DNA from 4 places in the Acidovorax sp. GW821-FHT09A11 genome. Region 3 is predicted to be linked to each of the others. Evidence: predicted binding sites of a transcription regulator. Region 3 holds the regulator's gene; each other region holds the start of a gene.

What was found. The regulator sigma-54, encoded in region 3, starts transcription at its own class of promoters, with help from an activator protein. The targets are predictions, from matches to a motif close to TGGCANGNAANCTGCTTT.
Region 1: the regulator sigma-54 is predicted to act here: its motif matches at 1,907-1,924, upstream of AC07PV_RS14600 (ammonium transporter).
Region 2: the regulator sigma-54 is predicted to act here: its motif matches at 1,931-1,948, upstream of AC07PV_RS19635 (circularly permuted type 2 ATP-grasp protein).
Region 4: the regulator sigma-54 is predicted to act here: its motif matches at 2,387-2,404, upstream of AC07PV_RS07365 (ANTAR domain-containing response regulator).

The regions. Positions count from the first base shown of each region.
Region 1 covers NZ_JBWKPS010000005.1:57,196-61,591, forward strand. Annotated here, with positions in the region: gene AC07PV_RS14585 (pilus assembly protein) at 1-240, shown strand, start outside; gene AC07PV_RS14590 (type IV pilin protein) at 269-706, shown strand; gene ribD (bifunctional diaminohydroxyphosphoribosylaminopyrimidine deaminase/5-amino-6-(5-phosphoribosylamino)uracil reductase RibD) at 731-1,840, shown strand; gene AC07PV_RS14600 (ammonium transporter) at 1,995-3,197, shown strand; gene AC07PV_RS14605 (phospholipase D family protein) at 3,316-4,396, shown strand, end outside.
Region 2 covers NZ_JBWKPS010000008.1:130,458-134,853, reverse strand. Annotated here, with positions in the region: gene AC07PV_RS19640 (DNA internalization-related competence protein ComEC/Rec2) at 1-1,854, shown strand, start outside; gene AC07PV_RS19635 (circularly permuted type 2 ATP-grasp protein) at 1,971-3,482, shown strand; gene AC07PV_RS19630 (alpha-E domain-containing protein) at 3,484-4,396, shown strand, end outside.
Region 3 covers NZ_JBWKPS010000007.1:218,640-223,035, forward strand. Annotated here, with positions in the region: gene AC07PV_RS18990 (THUMP domain-containing class I SAM-dependent RNA methyltransferase) at 1-1,106, opposite strand, end outside; gene AC07PV_RS18995 (acyl-CoA thioesterase) at 1,103-1,585, opposite strand; gene AC07PV_RS19000 (RNA polymerase factor sigma-54) at 1,677-3,266, opposite strand; gene lptB (LPS export ABC transporter ATP-binding protein) at 3,523-4,308, opposite strand; gene lptA (lipopolysaccharide transport periplasmic protein LptA) at 4,305-4,396, opposite strand, start outside.
Region 4 covers NZ_JBWKPS010000002.1:706,029-710,424, forward strand. Annotated here, with positions in the region: gene tsaD (tRNA (adenosine(37)-N6)-threonylcarbamoyltransferase complex transferase subunit TsaD) at 1-941, opposite strand, end outside; gene AC07PV_RS07360 (branched-chain amino acid ABC transporter substrate-binding protein) at 1,042-2,208, opposite strand; gene AC07PV_RS07365 (ANTAR domain-containing response regulator) at 2,416-3,042, shown strand; gene AC07PV_RS07370 (CmpA/NrtA family ABC transporter substrate-binding protein) at 3,628-4,396, shown strand, end outside.

The DNA of each region.
Region 1 (4,396 bases), on a different contig from region 3:
ATCATGGATGGCAAGAAGCCCAGCGTGCAGATCATGGATACGGATGGCAATGGCAAATACAACTTGGCAGCCGACCAAGGAGCATCGAGAGTGTCCGTCACTGCTGGCGCACAGACCATGATCAAGCGTGGAGAAAAGATGCGAGTCACTGGGAAAAAACCTGACGGGACAGACGACAGTTTGGACAACGCCCTCCTCCCAGAACAATCCATGCGCCCCAGCTGGCGTCAAATGCAATAAACCAGCTTTAGCAGGAGCACACTGTCTTATGAAAAGGCAACATCGGGGCTTTACGCTGATTGAGCTAATGATTGTGGTGGCAATCGTTGGCATCCTCTCAGCCATCGCTTTCCCCAGCTACACGGAGTACATCCGGCGGGGTCACCGCGCCGATGCTCGCGCAGGCCTTCTTCAGGCGCAGCAGTGGTTGGAGCGGGCCTCCACGGCGAACGGCGTGTACCCGACGACTCTTCCAAACTCTCTTCAATGGCGTCTTGCGGATGGAACCCTCGATCCAAACAAACGGTACACCTTGTCCATTGGTGGTCCCGCGACAACATCCTCATTCACATTGACCGCCACACCCCGAGGCGCGCAAATTGGGGACAAGTGCGGGAACTACACATTGACCCACACGGGCATACGCGGCGCGAACGGCAAGATTCAAACTGACGCTGGCTTTGACGCCACATGCTGGAGCAAGTAAGCACTGCGCTACCATCCTGGAGCAATGACCACTACAGCGCTCCACTATGCGAACCAAGCGCTTGGGCTAGCCGCCCAGGCGCTTTTTCTTTCCAGCCCCAATCCTCGCGTTGGTTGCGTCATCACCGCTCCCGACGGTGAGGTGCTGGGCCGAGGATTCACTCAGCGTGCTGGTGGCCCCCATGCAGAAATCATGGCGCTGCGCGATGCCGCAGCAGCTGGCCGCGACGTGCGCGGTGCCACCGCCTATGTCACCCTGGAGCCATGCTCTCACCATGGCCGCACCGGTCCATGCTGCAATGCATTGATCGAAGCCGGGATTGCAAAAGTGGTGGCATCCATCACCGACCCCAACCCTCTGGTCGCAGGCCACGGATTCGAGCGATTGCGGGCGTCGGGTATCGAGGTTGTCGTGGGCCCAGGGGCAGAAGAATCACGCGAACTCAACATCGGCTTTTTCAGCCGCATGGTTCGGGGCACGCCATGGGTGCGGCTCAAGACGGCAGCGTCCCTGGACGGCACCACGGCGCTTCATAACGGCGCCAGCCAGTGGATCACCTCGCGCACGGCGCGCGCGGATGGGCATGCCTGGCGGGCAAGGGCCTGTGCCATTCTGACCGGCATTGGCACCGTGCTGGACGACAACCCCCGCCTGGACGTCCGGGAAGTACCTACACCCCGCCAGCCCCATGTGGTCTTGGTGGATAGTCAATTGCAGCTGCCCCCGCATGCCAACCTGCTGATGGGCGGACGTGATTGCCTTGTCTACACAGCCAACACAAGCAAGGAAAAGAAGGCCGCCTTGGAAGCTCGCGGTGCCACGGTGATCCATCTGCCCAATGCAAGCGGCAAAGTGGATCTGGCAGCGATGCTGAAAGACCTTGGCCAGCAGGGAATCAATGAGCTGCATGTGGAAGCAGGCCACAAGCTCAATGGATCCCTCGTCCGAGAAGGCCTCGTCGATGAACTGCTTGTGTACTTGGCCCCTCGCCTGCTGGGCCCCGGGCTGGGCATGGCGAGCCTGGACCCGCTCCATGCGCTGGCGGACGGGCTTGCGCTGCAGTTCACATCCGCAGAGATGATCGGACCGGACCTTCGCGTCCTGGCACGGGTCCAGGGTCGGGATAGTTTTTAATCCAGCCCTCGCGATCGCCTTCGGCCGCACCGCCCCAAGGCAGTGCAAAAGCCACGCACCAACCTCTGGCGCGCTTCTTGCTTCAATTTGGTGCAAATCTGGTGCACCCACTCAAACCGCACCAGAACGGATCAATTTACTGCAAGAGGACGTTATGGAAGCACTCAAACAGGGCACGGATGCCCTGTTCATTCTTCTGGGGGCCATCATGGTGCTGGCCATGCACGCCGGTTTTGCCTTCCTGGAGCTGGGCACGGTCCGCAAGAAGAACCAGGTGAATGCGCTGGTGAAGATCTTGGTGGATTTTTCTGTGTCCACGGTCGTGTACTTTGCCGTGGGGTACAGCGTGGCCTACGGCACGCACTTTTTCGTGGGGGCCGAGTCGCTGGTGCAGCAAAGCGGCTATGCACTGGTGAAGTTCTTCTTCCTGCTCACCTTTGCAGCGGCCATTCCGGCCATCGTGTCGGGGGGGATCGCGGAACGCGCCAAGTTCTGGCCGCAGCTCATGGCCACGGCGGTCATCGTCGGCTTTGTGTATCCATTCTTCGAGGGCATTGCCTGGAACCAGCATTTTGGCGTGCAGGCCTGGATCAAAGGGTTCGCCGGCGAGGAGTTTCATGATTTCGCAGGCTCCATTGTGGTGCACGCGATGGGAGGGTGGATCGCCCTGCCTGCCGTGATCCTGCTGGGCTCCCGCGCCAACCGGTATCGCAAAGATGGCGCCATCTCCGCGCACCCGCCCTCCAACATTCCGTTTCTGGCGCTGGGCGCGTGGGTGCTCGTCGTGGGCTGGTTCGGCTTCAATGTGATGAGCGCGCAGACCGTGGACAAGCTTTCCGGCCTGGTGGCAGTGAACTCCCTGATGGCCATGGTCGGCGGCACGCTGGCCGCCCTGGTGCTGGGCAAGAATGACCCCGGCTTCGTCCACAACGGCCCGCTGGCGGGGCTGGTGGCGGTGTGCGCGGGCTCCGACCTGATGCACCCGCTGGGTGCGCTCGTGGTGGGTGCGGTGGCTGGCGCCATTTTTGTGCTGATGTTCACGCTCACGCAGAACCGGTGGAAGATCGACGACGTGCTGGGTGTCTGGCCGCTGCACGGCCTGTGCGGTACCTGGGGCGGGCTGGCGGCGGGCATTTTTGGCAGCAAGGCGCTGGGCGGGCTCGGCGGGGTGAGCTTTTCCGCCCAGCTTGTCGGCACCGCCCTGGGCGTGGCCTGGGCACTGGCGGGCGGCTTCGTGGTGTATGGCATTCTCAAAAGCACGGTCGGCCTGCGGCTCTCGCAGGAAGAGGAGTTCGACGGTGCGGACCTGTCGATCCACAAGATCAGCGCCACACCCGATCGCGAAGTGAGCTGGTAGCCGCCGCGGCGCCAGGGCACCGCACAGCGATGCGCCCGCATCCACCCGGTCGCCACCGTGGCTGCGTTGGCGCCGCGTCTGACAAGCGCGAGCGGCGCCGCACGGTCACAATCGCGCCATGCCTGCACTGCCCCCTGCTCCCGCCGCTCCAGCGCCGTTCCTGGGCACCACCGCCCGCTATGGCTGGCTGGCCGTCCTGGCCATGTGCATTGCAAGCGCCATCACCGGCTGCGCCGGCCTGCCCAAGGATGTGGACCGGCCGGTGTCGAGCGCATTGGCGTCGCCTGCGGACACGGCCCTGGGCCAATTGGTGGAAACGCGCCGCGCGTCGGCGGGCGGCCGCCATCCTTCCGGGTTCCTGCTGCTCAGCGGGCCCCAGGCGGCCTACAGCAGCCGCCTCGCCCTGGTCGACGCCGCACAGAAGACGCTGGACCTGCAGTACTACGCCATCCACGCTGACGCCAGTACCGAGCGCCTGCTGCTGGGCGTGATCGCGGCGGCCCAGCGCGGCGTGCGTGTGCGTGTGCTGCTGGACGACTTCCACAGCACGGGGCGCGATGCGCAGGTCATGCGGCTGGCCTTCGTGCCCAACATCGAGATGCGCATGTTCAACCCGCTCACGGGTGCGCGCGGCTCGCCCCTGGGGCGCATGCTGGGCGCGCTGGGGGACTTCTCCCGCGTGCAGCAGCGCATGCACAACAAGCTCTTCATCGCCGACAACGCCATGGGCGTGACGGGTGGCCGCAACCTGGGCGACGCGTACTTCGGCAACGCCGATTCCGGCAACTTCGTGGATCTGGACGTGCTGGCGGCCGGGCCCGTGGTGCAGGACCTCTCCCGCAGTTTCGACAGCTACTGGAACAACGAGCGCGCCTATCCCGTGCAGTCGCTCGTCACGCAGCAGGAGCTTGACACCCTGCGCGAGCGCACGCGCACTTCCGACGCGGCGCGGCGGGACCGGATCGCCGGCCAGGGCGGCACCCTGGCGCCCGACAGCCAGCCGGTGCAAGACGGCAGCCAGACCACCACCGCGCAACGCGCCCGCATCTGGGACTACCAGCCCATGGACCTGGCGCAAGCGCAGTTCACCTGGGCCCCCGCGGCGGTGCTGGTGGACAAGCCCGCCAAGATCCCCCCAGACGGTACGTCCACGGGTGCGCTGCCGGAAAAAGCCCCCGCCAGGGCATCCCCCATGGCGA
Region 2 (4,396 bases), on a different contig from region 3:
GCGGGCCCCAGGGATGAGCCTCCGGTGCATCTGCAATCGACCTGGCGGCATCCCGTGGAGCGGCTGCGGCAATCCGTGCGCGACGCGATCCTGGACCGCCTGGCCCGCGACGTGCACGGCGACGACCCCGCCCGCGCACGCATCGCGGGCGTGGTGGCGGCTTTGGTGACGGGTGACCAGCGTGCCATCGACCGTGCCGACTGGGACGTGTTCCGCGCCACGGGCGTCGCGCACCTCATGAGCATTTCGGGCCTTCACATCACGCTGTTCGCATGGCTGGCCGCGCTGGCGGTGGGGGCGTTGTGGCGAAGGTCCACGCGGCTGTGCCTGGCGGTGCCCGCGCCGTCCGCCGCGCTGGCCGCCGGGGTGGCGCTGGCCGCGGCGTACGCCGTTTTCAGCGGCTGGGGCGTGCCTGCGCAACGCACGGTGACCATGCTGGGCGCCATCGCCCTGCTGCAGCTGTGCGGCCGCCGCTGGCCGTGGCCGCAGGTGTGGCTGCTGGCGTGCGCGGCCGTGGTGGTGGCGGACCCCTGGGCGCTCGCGCAGGCAGGCTTCTGGCTCAGCTTTGTCGCCGTGGGTATCTTGTTTGCTACTAATTCAGTAGCTGATGGCGCTTATCCATCCAGCGCTAGGCAGCGTTTTCATGCCTTGGTGCGCGAGCAGTGGGTGGTGACGCTGGCCCTCACGCCCCTGACCCTGCTGCTGTTCGGCCAGGTGTCCGTGGTGGGCTTTGCCGCCAATCTGGTGGCGATTCCCTGGGTCACCCTGGTGGTCACTCCGCTGGCACTGGGCGGGGTGCTGTGGCCGCCGCTCTGGAGCCTGGCCGCCTTCGGCCTGCAGCCGCTGGCGGTACTGCTGCAATGGCTGGCGCAGTGGCCCTGGGCCGTGCTCCACATGCCCGCGGCGCCGCTGTGGGCCGGCGTGCTGGCCGTGGCCGGGGGGGCGCTTGTGGCCGCGAGGTTGCCCTGGCGTCTGCGGTGGCTGGCCCTTCCGCTGCTGTGGCCCGCGCTGTGCTGGCAGCCCGCGCGGCCGGCGGCGGGACAGTTCGAATTGCTGGCGGCGGACATCGGCCAGGGCAATGCGGTGCTGGTGCGCACCGCGACCCACACCCTGCTGTACGACGCAGGGCCGCGTTTCAGCCGCGAAAGCGACGCGGGCCACCGCGTGCTGGTGCCGCTGCTGCGGGCGCTGGGCGAGCGCGTGGACGTGCTCATGCTCAGCCACCGCGATGCCGACCACACGGGCGGCGCGGCGGCGGTGCTGGCCCAGCAGCCGGGGGCCGAACTCACTGGTTCCATCGAGGCTGAGCACACGCTGCAGGCACTGCGCCCCGTCAGGCCCTGCGTGGCGGGCCAGCGGTGGACATGGGATGGCGTGTCTTTCGAGGTGCTGCACCCGGGGGCACAAGACGCCGCCGCGCCCACCGCCCGGCCCAACGCGCTCAGTTGCACGCTGCGCATCGCGGCCGCCGCAGAAAAAGGGGAAAGGGGCTCCGTCGCGCTGCTGGCCGGTGACATCGAGGCCGCCCAGGAGCAGGCCCTGCTGGCGCGGGGCGCCGCGGTGCAGGCCGACGTGCTGCTCGTGCCCCACCACGGGAGCAAGACCTCGTCCTCGCCGGCGTTTCTGGGGGCCGTGGCACCGCGCACTGCTTTGGTGCAGGCGGGCTACCGCAACCGCTTTGGCCACCCTGCGGCCGAGGTGCTGCAGCGCTACCGGGAGCGGGGGATCCGCGTGGTGGAGTCGTCCCGCTGCGGGGCTGCCGCGTGGTCGTCGGCGCAACCCGCGCGGGTGGCGTGTGAACGCGACGTCGGCGCGCGGTACTGGCAGCATCGCATGGCACCGTGGCCGGAGTGATCTGCGGGCGCGGCGGGCCCGCCGGCCTGCCGATGCACGGGGCCCCGGAAAGATTTTGAGCTGGTTCGGGGAGTGCGGGCGTACAACTTGCTATCCTGACAGCAGGAGGCCAGTTCATGCAGAAATTTGACGAGATGTACGCCATGCTGCCTTTCGATGGCAGCGATGTGCGGGAACACTACAAGCGCTATGCGCAGTGGTTGAACAAACAGCCCCCTGACGTGATGCAGGCCCGCCGGGCCGAGGCCGAGATGATCTTCCGGCGCGTGGGCATCACCTTTGCCGTCTACGGCGCCAAGGATGAGGGCGGGGCGGGCAACGAGCGGCTGATCCCGTTCGACCTGATTCCCCGCATCATCCCGGCCCACGAGTGGAGCAGCATGCAGCAGGGGCTGGTGCAGCGGGTCACGGCCCTCAACCGCTTCATCCACGACGTGTACCACGGCCAGGACATCATCCGCGCCGGCATCGTGCCCGCCGATCTCATCCTCAACAATGCCCAGTACCGGCCGGAGATGGCCGGCGTGCAGGTGCCCAAGAACATCTACGCGCACATCGCCGGCATCGATATCGTGCGCGCCCCCAATGCACAGGGCGAGGGCGAGTACTACGTGCTGGAGGACAACCTGCGCGTGCCCAGCGGCGTGAGCTACATGCTCGAGAACCGCAAGATGATGATGCGGCTCTTCCCCGAGCTGTTCAGCCTGCACAAGGTGGCGCCGGTGGCGCATTACCCCGACATGCTGCTGGAGACCCTGCGCGCCAGCGCGCCCGCCACGGCCGACGAGCCCACGGTGGTGGTCCTGACACCCGGCATGCACAACAGCGCGTACTTCGAGCATGCCTTCCTGGCCCAGCAGATGGGCGTGGAGCTGGTCGAAGGGCAGGACCTCGTGGTCAAGGACAAGTTCGTCTACATGCGCACCACGCGCGGCCTGCAGCGGGTGGACGTGATTTACCGCCGCGTGGACGACGACTTCCTCGACCCGCAGGTGTTCCGCCGCAACTCCACGCTGGGCTGCCACGGCCTCATGGAGGCGTACCGCGCCGGCAATGTCGGCATCTGCAATGCGGTGGGCACGGGCGTGGCCGACGACAAGTCGGTCTACCCCTACGTGCCCGAGATGATCCGCTTCTACCTGGGCCAGGAGCCCATCCTGAAGAATGTGCCCACCTGGATGTGCCGCAAGCAGGACGACCTGCAGCACGTGCTGGCGAACCTGAAGGACCTGGTGGTCAAGGAAGTGCACGGCGCGGGCGGCTACGGCATGCTCATCGGCCCGGCGGCCACGCAGGCCGAGATCGAGGACTTCCGCCGCGCGCTGCTGGCCAACCCGGCAGGCTACATCGCGCAGCCCACGCTCAGCCTGTCCAGCTGCCCCACCTACGTGGAGAGCGGCATCGCGCCGCGCCACATCGACCTGCGCCCCTTCGTGCTCAGCGGCCGCGAGGTGCAGATGGTGGCGGGGGGGCTCACGCGCGTCGCGCTGCAGGAGGGTTCGCTGGTGGTGAATTCCTCGCAGGGCGGCGGGACAAAGGACACCTGGGTGCTGGGGGAGCACACCGCCGCGCCGGCGCTGCAGTCGCAATCCATGGGCGGCATGACGCAATCACAGGGAGGATTCTGAAATGCTGAGCCGCACCGCCGACCATCTGTTCTGGATGTCCAGGTACACCGAAAGGGCGGAAAACACCGCCCGCATGCTCAACGTGAGCTACGAAACCTCGCTGCTGCCCCAGTCCGCCGACGTGGCGCAGGAAGGCTGGGAAGGGCTGCTGTCCATCAGCGAGCTGATCCCGGCCTATGCCGCCAAGCATGGCAAGGTCACGCCGCAGCGCGTGCTCGAGTTCATGGTGCGCGACGGCGACAACCCCTCGTCCATCCTCTCGTGCCTGCGTGCCGCCCGCGAAAATGCGCGGGCCGTGCGTGGCGCCCTCACCACCGAGGTGTGGGAGACGCAGAACCAGACCTGGCTGGAACTGCACCGCCAGCTCGAAGGCAGCGCCTTCGAACGGGATCCGGGGCAGTTCTTCGAATGGGTGAAGTACCGCTCGCACCTGTCGCGCGGCGTGGTGCTGGGCACCATGCTGCAGGACGAGGCTTTTCATTTCCTGCGCATGGGCACCTTCCTGGAGCGGGCGGACAACACCGCGCGCCTGCTGGACGTGAAGTTCCATGCGGTGAAGAACGACTTCTTCGGCCGGGCCAGCGAGCGCAACCAGGAGAACGACTTCTACCATTGGAGCGCCATCCTGCGCAGCGTCTCGGCCTTCGAGGTCTACCGCAAGGTCTACCGCGACGTGATCACCCCCGGCCGCGTGGCCGACCTGCTGATCCTGCGCCGCGACATGCCCCGCTCGCTGCACGCCTGTCTGCGCGAAGTGGTGGACAACCTGGGCGTCGTGGCCAATCAGCAGTCGGCTGAAACGCAGCGCCGCGCGGGCCGCCTGCTGGCCGACCTGCAATATGGCCGCATCGACGAAATCCTGTCGACAGGGCTGCACGCGTTCCTCACGCAGTTCCTTGACCGGGTCAACGACC
Region 3 (4,396 bases):
CAGCCGCTGTAGTTCTTCTTCCAGTGCGCGGCCAGCTGGCTGAAGAACTCGCCGCCATCGTCGGTATGGGCTTCTTCACGGCCCACGGCCAGGCCCTGGGCACGGTCGGCCGCGCGCTCGCTGGCATTGCGGCCCGCGGCACCGGCCGCGGCGATGCGTTCGCCGTACGGGGGGTTCAGGAGCATCACGCCGGGCTGCTCGCACGGCGGCATGCGCTGCAGCGCATCGCCTCCGCGCAGCTGCACGGCGCCCGCCACGCCGGCGCGCTCGGCATTGCGCTCGGCGAAATCCACCATCCGGAAGGCGACGTCACTGCCGAAAATAGGTACAGCGCTTGTCTGTATTGCGCCTTCAGCTTCATTTTTAATAGCAGACCAGACATGGGCCTGGTAGGGCAGCAGTTTCTCGAACGCAAAGCGGCGCAGCCTGCCCGCCGGAATGCGGCAGGCGATCTGCGCGGCCTCGATGGCGATGGTGCCGCTGCCGCAGCAGGGGTCGTACAGCGGCTGGGGGTTGTCGCCGTGGGGGTCCCAGCCGCTGGCGGCGATCATGGCAGCGGCCAGGGTCTCCTTCAGCGGGGCGTCGCCCTTGTCCTCGCGCCAGCCGCGCTTGAACAGCGGCTCGCCCGAGGTGTCGATGTAGATGGTGGCTTCGTCGGTGGTCAGGTGCAGGTGGATGCGCACGTCGGGCCACTGCGTGTTCACGTCGGGGCGCACGCCGCTCTTGGCGCGAAAGCGGTCGGCCACCGCGTCCTTGACCTTGAGCCCCGCGAAATTGAGGCTCTGCAGCGGGCTGTGCTGGGCGGTCACCTCGACCTTGAAGGTCTGGCGCGTGGTGAACCAGATTTCCCAGGCCACGTCGCTGGCGGCGGCGTAGAGGTCGTTCTCGGAGCGGTACGGGCGGTGCGCCAGCTGCACCAGCACGCGCTGGGCCAGGCGGCTGTGCAGGTTCAGCAGCAGCGCGTCGCGCCACGAGGCGCGCAGCAGCACGCCGCCCCGGCCCACCAGCAGATCCTGCCCCGTGAGGCCGGTGATGCCATGCACCTCGTCGGCCAGGAAGCCCTCCACACCGGCGGCGCAGGGGAGAAAAAGTTGGAGTTGGTTCATGACGATGGTGAGGATACGCGCTCGGAAAGTGCGTGTGAATCCGGCGTGCCGGCACGGGCCAGCAGCAACTGGCGGATGGAGTCCGGGATCGGCGCCACCTTGCGGCCGGCCTTGCCGATGAAAACGATGCCGATCTTGCCGCGCGCCACCTCGCGGCCCGAGGTCTTCTCGGTCATGCAAAAGACCAGGTCGAACCCATAGCGGTTGAAGTCCGCAGGCGCCATCTCCACGCGCATGGTCTCGCCGTGGAACCCCTCGGACTTGTACTGCGCCACGATGTCTCCGACCACGATGGACAGCCCGCCCACGTCGGCCTCGGGGTAGCCGAGTGACTGGAAAAACCGCACCCGGGCCTCGGACACGAGGCTCAGCAGCTGCGCGTTGTCCAGGTGCCCGCCCTGGTTGACGTGGCTGATGTAGATCTGCATTTCGGTGGCGAAACCGAAGTGCGCGGGAAGGTCGAAGACGATGCGGGCCATGGACGGGGTGGCGAAGTGAGAGGGAAAGACGGCAACGGAGCGGAAAAACGGGCCACCAGGCGCATGCGCCGTGCACGCGCTCGCAAGGCGCCTACAGCGCCTTGCGCAGATTCGCCGGCGCGATCTTGAGCGCCTCGCGGTACTTGGCGACGGTGCGGCGCGCGCACTCGATGCCCTGCTCCTTGAGCATCTCGGCGATCTGGCTGTCGGACAGCGGCTTGGTCGGGCTCTCGGCGGCCACGAACTGCTTGATGAGGGCGCGCACGGCGGTGCTCGACGCATTGCCGCCGGTCTCGGTGCCCAGGCCCGAGCCGAAGAAGTACTTGAGCTCGTAGGTGCCGATGGGCGTGGCCATGTACTTGGCCGTGGTCACGCGGCTGATGGTGGACTCGTGCAGGCCCAGCTCGTCGGCGATGTCGCGCAGCACCAGCGGGCGCATGGCGAGTTCGCCGTGGGTGAAGAAGTTCTTCTGCCGCTCCACGATGGCGCGCGAGACGCGCAGGATGGTGTCAAAGCGCTGCTGGATGTTCTTGATGAACCAGCGCGCCTCCTGCAGGCGCTGCTGCATGCCCTGGTGGCCCTCGCCGCCCTTGTGGCCGCGCAGGGCGCCGGCATAGATGTCGTGCACGCGCAGGCGCGGCATCACGTCGGGGTTGAGCTGCACGATGAAGTTGTGCTGCCCGTCGCGGCCATTGGCGCGCCCGGCCTTGCGCACGATCACGTCGGGGATGATGATGTTGCGCTCCACGTCGGCGAAGCGGCGCCCCGGGCGCGGCTCCAGCCGGGCGATCAGCGCCATGGCGGCGCGGGTGCGCTCCTCGCTGTCGCCGCAGGCCTGCGTGAGGCGGCGCACGTCGCGCCGCGCCAGCATCTCCAGCGGCTGCTGGCACACGCGCAGCGCGGTCTGCACGGTGTCGGGGTCGATGTCGCTGTCCTCGTCGGCGGCCAGCGCCTTGAGCTGCAGCGTCAGGCACTCGGCCAGGCCGCGCGCGCCCACGCCCACGGGCTCCAGGCTCTGCAGCAGCCGCTGTGCCACGGTGAAGCGGTGCACCAGTTCCTCGATCTGCTCCAGGTCGTCGGGCCCGGCCAGGCTGATGGCCAGCTCTTCGAGCGGATCCTCCAGGTAGCCGTCGTCGTTGAGCGATTCGATCAGGAAGCGCAGCGCGGCGCGGTCGATCTCGGACAGGCGCAGCGCCAGCGCCTGTCGGTGCAAAAAGGCGGTCAGCGATTCGTGCGTGCGGGCCAGCTCGGTGGCGTCGGCCTCGTCGCCTTCGGCGTCGTTGCGGTTGCGGGCGGGGGCGTCGCCGCCCCACTCGGCGTCGTTGGGCGCCATCTCCACCGTGCCGTCGCCGCTCCAGTCGGGCTCGTCGGCGCCCGCGCTCGGAGTTTCAGCATCATTTTGAGCCTCAGCGCTGGTACTGCTTGCGCTGGTAGCTCCTGAAAAAATAGCATCATCCGCGCTGTAGTCGTCGGCCTGGGCCGGCGTATCGGCGGCTTCCAGGCCAAACTCCTCGCGCGGCGCCTCGTCGGCGTTGCGTTCGAGGAACGGGTTTTCGTCAAGCATCTGCTCGACTTCCTGCGAGAGTTCCAGCGTGGACAACTGCAGCAGCCGGATGGACTGCTGAAGCTGGGGGGTCAATGCAAGATGCTGCGAGACGCGCAGCGAGAGTCCAGGTTTCATTGATTGAGCGCCGCCGGGCCGCCCCAAGGCGCGAACGCCCCCTCGGGGGGCAGCGAACCACGCGCAGCGGGGAGCGTGGGGGTACCGTACCGCGCCGCCGGGCCGCCCCAAGGCGCGAACGCCCCCTCGGGGGGCAGCGAACCACGCGCAGCGGGGAGCGTGGGGGCACCGTACCGCGCCGCCGGGCCGCCCCAAGGCGCGAAGGCCCCCTCGGGGGGCAGCGCAGTACACGAAGTGACAAGCGTGGAGGCCATGTCTACATGCGGAAATGTTCGCCCAGGTACACCCGGCGCACTTCGGCGTTGTCCACGATCTCGGACGGCGTGCCCTGGGCCAGCACCTGGCCATCGCTGATGATGAAGGCGTGGTCGCAGATGCCCAGCGTCTCGCGCACGTTGTGGTCGGTGATGAGCACGCCGATGCCGCGCGCCTTGAGAAAACCGATGATGCGCTGGATCTCGATCACGGCGATGGGGTCGATGCCCGCAAAGGGCTCGTCCAGCAGGATGAAGCGCGGCTGCGTGGCCAGCGCGCGGGCGATCTCGACGCGGCGGCGCTCGCCGCCCGACAGGGCCATGGCGGGCGAGGCCCGCAGGTGGTCCACGCGCAGCTCCTGGAGCAAGGCCGTGAGACGCTCTTCGATGGCCTCGCGCGACAGCGGCTTGCCGTCGTCGTCCGCGCGCTGCAGCTCCAGCACCGCGCGCACGTTCTCTTCGACCGTGAGCTTGCGGAAGATGGAGGCTTCCTGCGGCAGGTAGGACAGCCCCAGCCGCGAGCGGCGGTGGATGGGCATGTGGGCCACCGAATGGCCGTCGATGCGGATGTCGCCCGCGTCGCTGCGCACCAGGCCCACGATCATGTAGAACGAGGTGGTCTTGCCCGCGCCGTTGGGCCCCAGCAGGCCCACGACCTCGCCCTTTTGCACGACCAGCGACACATCCTTGACGACCTTGCGGCTGCCATACGACTTGGCCAGGTGCTGCACCTCCAGGCGGCTGCCCGCCTGGGTGTCAGGACCGGGGCTGACGGGCTGCGCGCTCACTTGGAGCCGCCGCCAAGGCTGTTGCTGGGGCGCAGCACCGGCGCCGATGCCGGGGGCGCGGCCTCCGGCGCGGCGGTACCGGCGGGCG
Region 4 (4,396 bases), on a different contig from region 3:
ATGGCGATCATGGCCCCGTTGTCGGTGCACAGGTGCAATTCGGGGTAGTGCACCCGCACCCTGGCCGCCGCGCAGGCAGCATTGAGCTGCGCCCGCAGATGCCGGTTGGCGCCCACACCACCGGCCACCACCACGCGCTTGAGGCCGGTCTGCTTGAGCGCCGCCAGCGTCTTTTTCACCAGCACCTCGACGATGGCGGCCTCGGTGCTGGCCGCCAGGTCGGCCTTGCGCGCTTCGAGCCCGTCGCCCAGTTTTTTGGCCTGGGTCAGCACGGCGGTCTTGAGCCCGGCAAAGGAGAAGTCGAGATTGCCGCTGTGCAGCAGCGGGCGCGGCAGCTTGAAGGCCGCCGGATCGCCCTGCTCGGCCAGGCGTGACAGCGCCGGCCCTCCCGGGTAGCCCAGGCCCATGAGCTTGGCCGACTTGTCGAAGGCCTCGCCCGCCGCGTCGTCGATGGTCTCGCCCAGTATCTCGTAGCGGCCCACGCCGTCCACCCGCATGAGCTGGGTGTGGCCGCCGGAGACCAGCAGGGCCACGAAGGGGAACTCGGGCGGGTCCGCGCTCAGGAAGGGCGAGAGCAGGTGCCCCTCCAGGTGGTGCACGCCCAGCACCGGCTTGTCCAGCGCCGCGCCCAGCGCGCAGGCCACGCCAGCCCCCACCAGCAGGGCACCCGCCAGGCCCGGGCCGCGCGTGTAAGCGACCACGTCCACATCCGCCAGCGTCTGGCCGGACTCGGTCAACACTTGCGTGGCCAGCGGCAGCACGCGGCGGATGTGGTCGCGGCTGGCCAGCTCGGGCACCACGCCACCATAGGCCTGGTGCATCTCGATCTGGCTGTGCAGGGCGTGGGACAGCAGGGTGGGAACGGCATCGCCCGTGGAGCGCACCAGCGCCACGCCGGTCTCGTCGCACGAGGATTCAATTCCGAGGATCAACAGACTCATGCCCCGAGTGTAAAACCCGGGCTCGCGGGGGGCCTGATGCAAAAACCCCTGCCGGCGGTGGCCGGCAGGGGTCGTGCATCCCCAGGGTCACAGGCCGCGCCTACCAGCGGTCCGAGCGCATGCGCAGCTCCCAGCTGCCGCTGCGCAGTTCGTACACGCCCACCGCGCCGTAGCGCTGCTCGCCCTTGTCATCCCAGGTCATCGTGCCGATCACGGGCGCGTAGCCGTTGATGCCGTGCATGGCCTTGGTGATGTCCTTGGGGTCCGCGGACTTGGCCTTCTGGATGGCAGCCGACAGCACGTACATGCTGTCGTAGCTGTAGTGCCCGCCGTACGCGGGCGGCTTCTTGTAGGCATCGATGTACTTTTCCAGGAAGGGCTTGCCCGTGGAAAACTCCTTGGCTTCCAGCACGGGCGAGGTGGCATAGACGCCCTCGACGATGCCGGCCCCCTTGGTCATGTCGGTGGTCTTGATGGTGTCGCCGCCCAGCAGGCTCACCTTGGTGTGCCCCACCTTGCGCAGTGCTTCCAGCAGCGCCAGCGCCTGGAAGTCATTGAGGGTGGAGACGATCACCTCCACCTTCGCGGCCTTGAGTTCGCCGGCCAGTTCGTCGAATGCCGTGGTCTTGTCGTCGAAGGACTTGCGCACCACCACCTCTTTCTTCTCGGCCTTGAGCTGCGCGGCGGCCCCGTCGGCCAGGCCCTTGCCGTAGGGCGTGCCATCGTCCAGCGCGGCATAGCGCGCGGCGCCCAGCTGGGTGGCGGCAAACGAGCCGATGGCGCGCGCCTGCAGCGTGTCGTTGCCCACCATGCGGAAGGTGGTGGAAAAACCCAGCTGCGTGAACTTGGGGTTGGTGGAGATGGCGATCTGCGCGATGTCCTTGGCCGCGTAGATGGGCGCGGTCTCGATGCTCACGCCCGAATTCAGGTGCCCGATGACGGCCACCACGCCGGCATCCACCAGCTGTTGGGCCACCGTCTTGCCGGTGGCCGCGTCGGCCTTGTCGTCCACCGCCACCACCTCCAGCGTCACCCGCTTGCCGTCCACGGTGTAGCCGCCCTTGTTCAGTTCGGCCACGGCCAGGTTCACGCCATTGAGCAAGTCCTGCCCGAGGGCGCCCAGGGGGCCGCTCAAGGGCTGCGCCACGCCGATCTTGATGGTGTCGGGCACCTTGCCGCACCCGGACAGGAGCAGCAGCGCCATGGACGCGGCGGTGGTCAAGGCCAGCCCGGCGGCGAAACGGCGCCGGTCAATATGCTTGTTCATGCGGAATCCTCATCAATATGTCAATGTGACCAGATGTATATGCGACGACGGAGGAAAGGCGCTATCGGGTATGCCCTGCCAATCGGCAAACTATTAGCAAGTTTCAGACCCTGCAAGGCAAGGCCCTTGCCGGAACCGGGCGCCTGCCCGGGGCGCACCGCTTCGGCGCACCAATTTGTGGCGTAAAAATTGCTTATGCTCCGGGGTATGAACGAGTCTCTGCGCATCGTGGTGGTGGCCCCGGACCTGGCCATTGCCGACCCCGACGACGAACACGCCGTGCTGCAGGCGGAGCGTTCGCGGGCGCTGCGCATCGGGCTGCTGGAGAACAATTTCAACCTGATCGCCACGCTGCCCGCGGATGTGTTCCTGAGCGAGCGGATCGCCCAGCTGCAGCCCGACCTGATCATCGTGGACGCCGAGAGCGAGGCCCGCGACGCGCTGGAACACGTGGTGGTGGCCACGCGCGACGAACGCCGCCCCATCGTGATGTTCACCAACGACGAGGACACCTCGCACGTCAAGGACGCGGTGGCCGCGGGCGTGTCGGCCTACATCGTGGCCGGCCTCGCGCCCCAGCGCATCCGCCCCATCCTGGACGTGGCGATGGCGCGCTTCCAGCACGAGCAGGCGCTGCGCGCCGAGCTCGCCGATGCCAAGACCGAGCTCAAGGACCGCAAGACCATCGACCGCGCCAAGGGCCTGCTCATGCAGCGCCAGGGCCTGACCGAGCAGGCCGCGTACGAGAAACTGCGCAAGACCGCCATGGACAAGGGCCTCAAGCTCGTGGATGTGGCCCAGCGCATGCTCGACGTGATGGACCTGCTCGGGTAAGCAGGTCCTCCTGAGGCGCTGCGCGCATCGGTGCAGCCGCCAGAGGCCGCCCGCTCCTGGGGACGTCCAGACTGCGCGGGCAGTCTTGGAGCCTCGGCCCCTGGCCCCTCCTCTCGAATCGCTGCCCGGCTCGGGAAAGGGGACGATCCCCTCGCTGTGGAGCGGTCCTTGCCCGGCATCCCCGGCCTGGGCCACGCCCAGGTCCACCGGCTTCTCCCGGATGGTGCGCCGCACAAAGGCAGTGCGGCATTCACCGCGCGCACCACCTCCGCGCGTTTGCAGGTCAAAAAGGCCCCCAGCGCTTGATCCATTTGCGCAAGCAGCTATTAATTCAATAGCAAACCATGCGCCGAACTGATGCGGAGCCCGTGCGGCAAGGCCTGGCACGCCACTTGCATTAACCCCTGCGAGACCAATGGCGGTCTCACCCCCACACAGCACGGGCCCAAAGGCGGGCCGGTGCTGGGCGAGCCCTTCATCGGGTATCGCCATGGACAGAGGCGTCCCTCACCGACCGGTGCTGCATGTATGCAGGCTGCTCGGGAGGACGCCTTTTTTGTTTTCAACGCTATGAGGAAGTGCCCCATGACCGATCTGCTCAAAACCAGCCTCAACCGCCGCACCGTGCTGCAGGCCGCCACCGTGGGCGCCGTCGGCGTCAGCCCCGCGCTGCGTGCGCTGGTGCACGCCCAGGGCTCGGACGCGCCGGAGAAGAAGGAAGTCAAGATCGGCTTCATCCCGCTGACCGACTGCGCCAGCGTGGTGATGGCCTCGGTGCTCGGCATCGACAAGAAGTACGGCGTGACCATCATCCCCACCAAGGAAGCCTCCTGGGCCGGTGTGCGCGACAAGCTGGTCAACGGCGAACTCGACTTCGCCCACGTGCTGTACGGCCTGGTCTACGGCGTGCACCTGGGCCTGGCCGGGCCCAAGAAGGACATGGCCGTGCTGATGAACCTGAACCACAACGGGCAGGCCATCACGCTGTCCAAGAAGCTCGCCGACAAGGGCGCCGTCAATGGCGCGGGCCTGGCCAAGCTGATGGCCAGCGAGAAGCGCGAGTACACCTTCGCACAGACCTTCCCCACCGGCACGCACGCCATGTGGCTGTACTACTGGCTGGCGGCCAACGGCATCAACCCGATGAAGGATGCCAAGGTCATCACCGTGCCCCCGCCACAGATGGTGGCCAACATGCGCGTGGGCAACATGGACGGCTTCTGCGTGGGCGAGCCCTGGAACCACCGCGCCATCATGGACGGCATCGGCGTGACGGCCACGACCACGCAGGACATCTGGAAGGACCACCCCGAGAAGGTGCTGGGCACCACGTCCGAATTCGTGCAGAAGTACC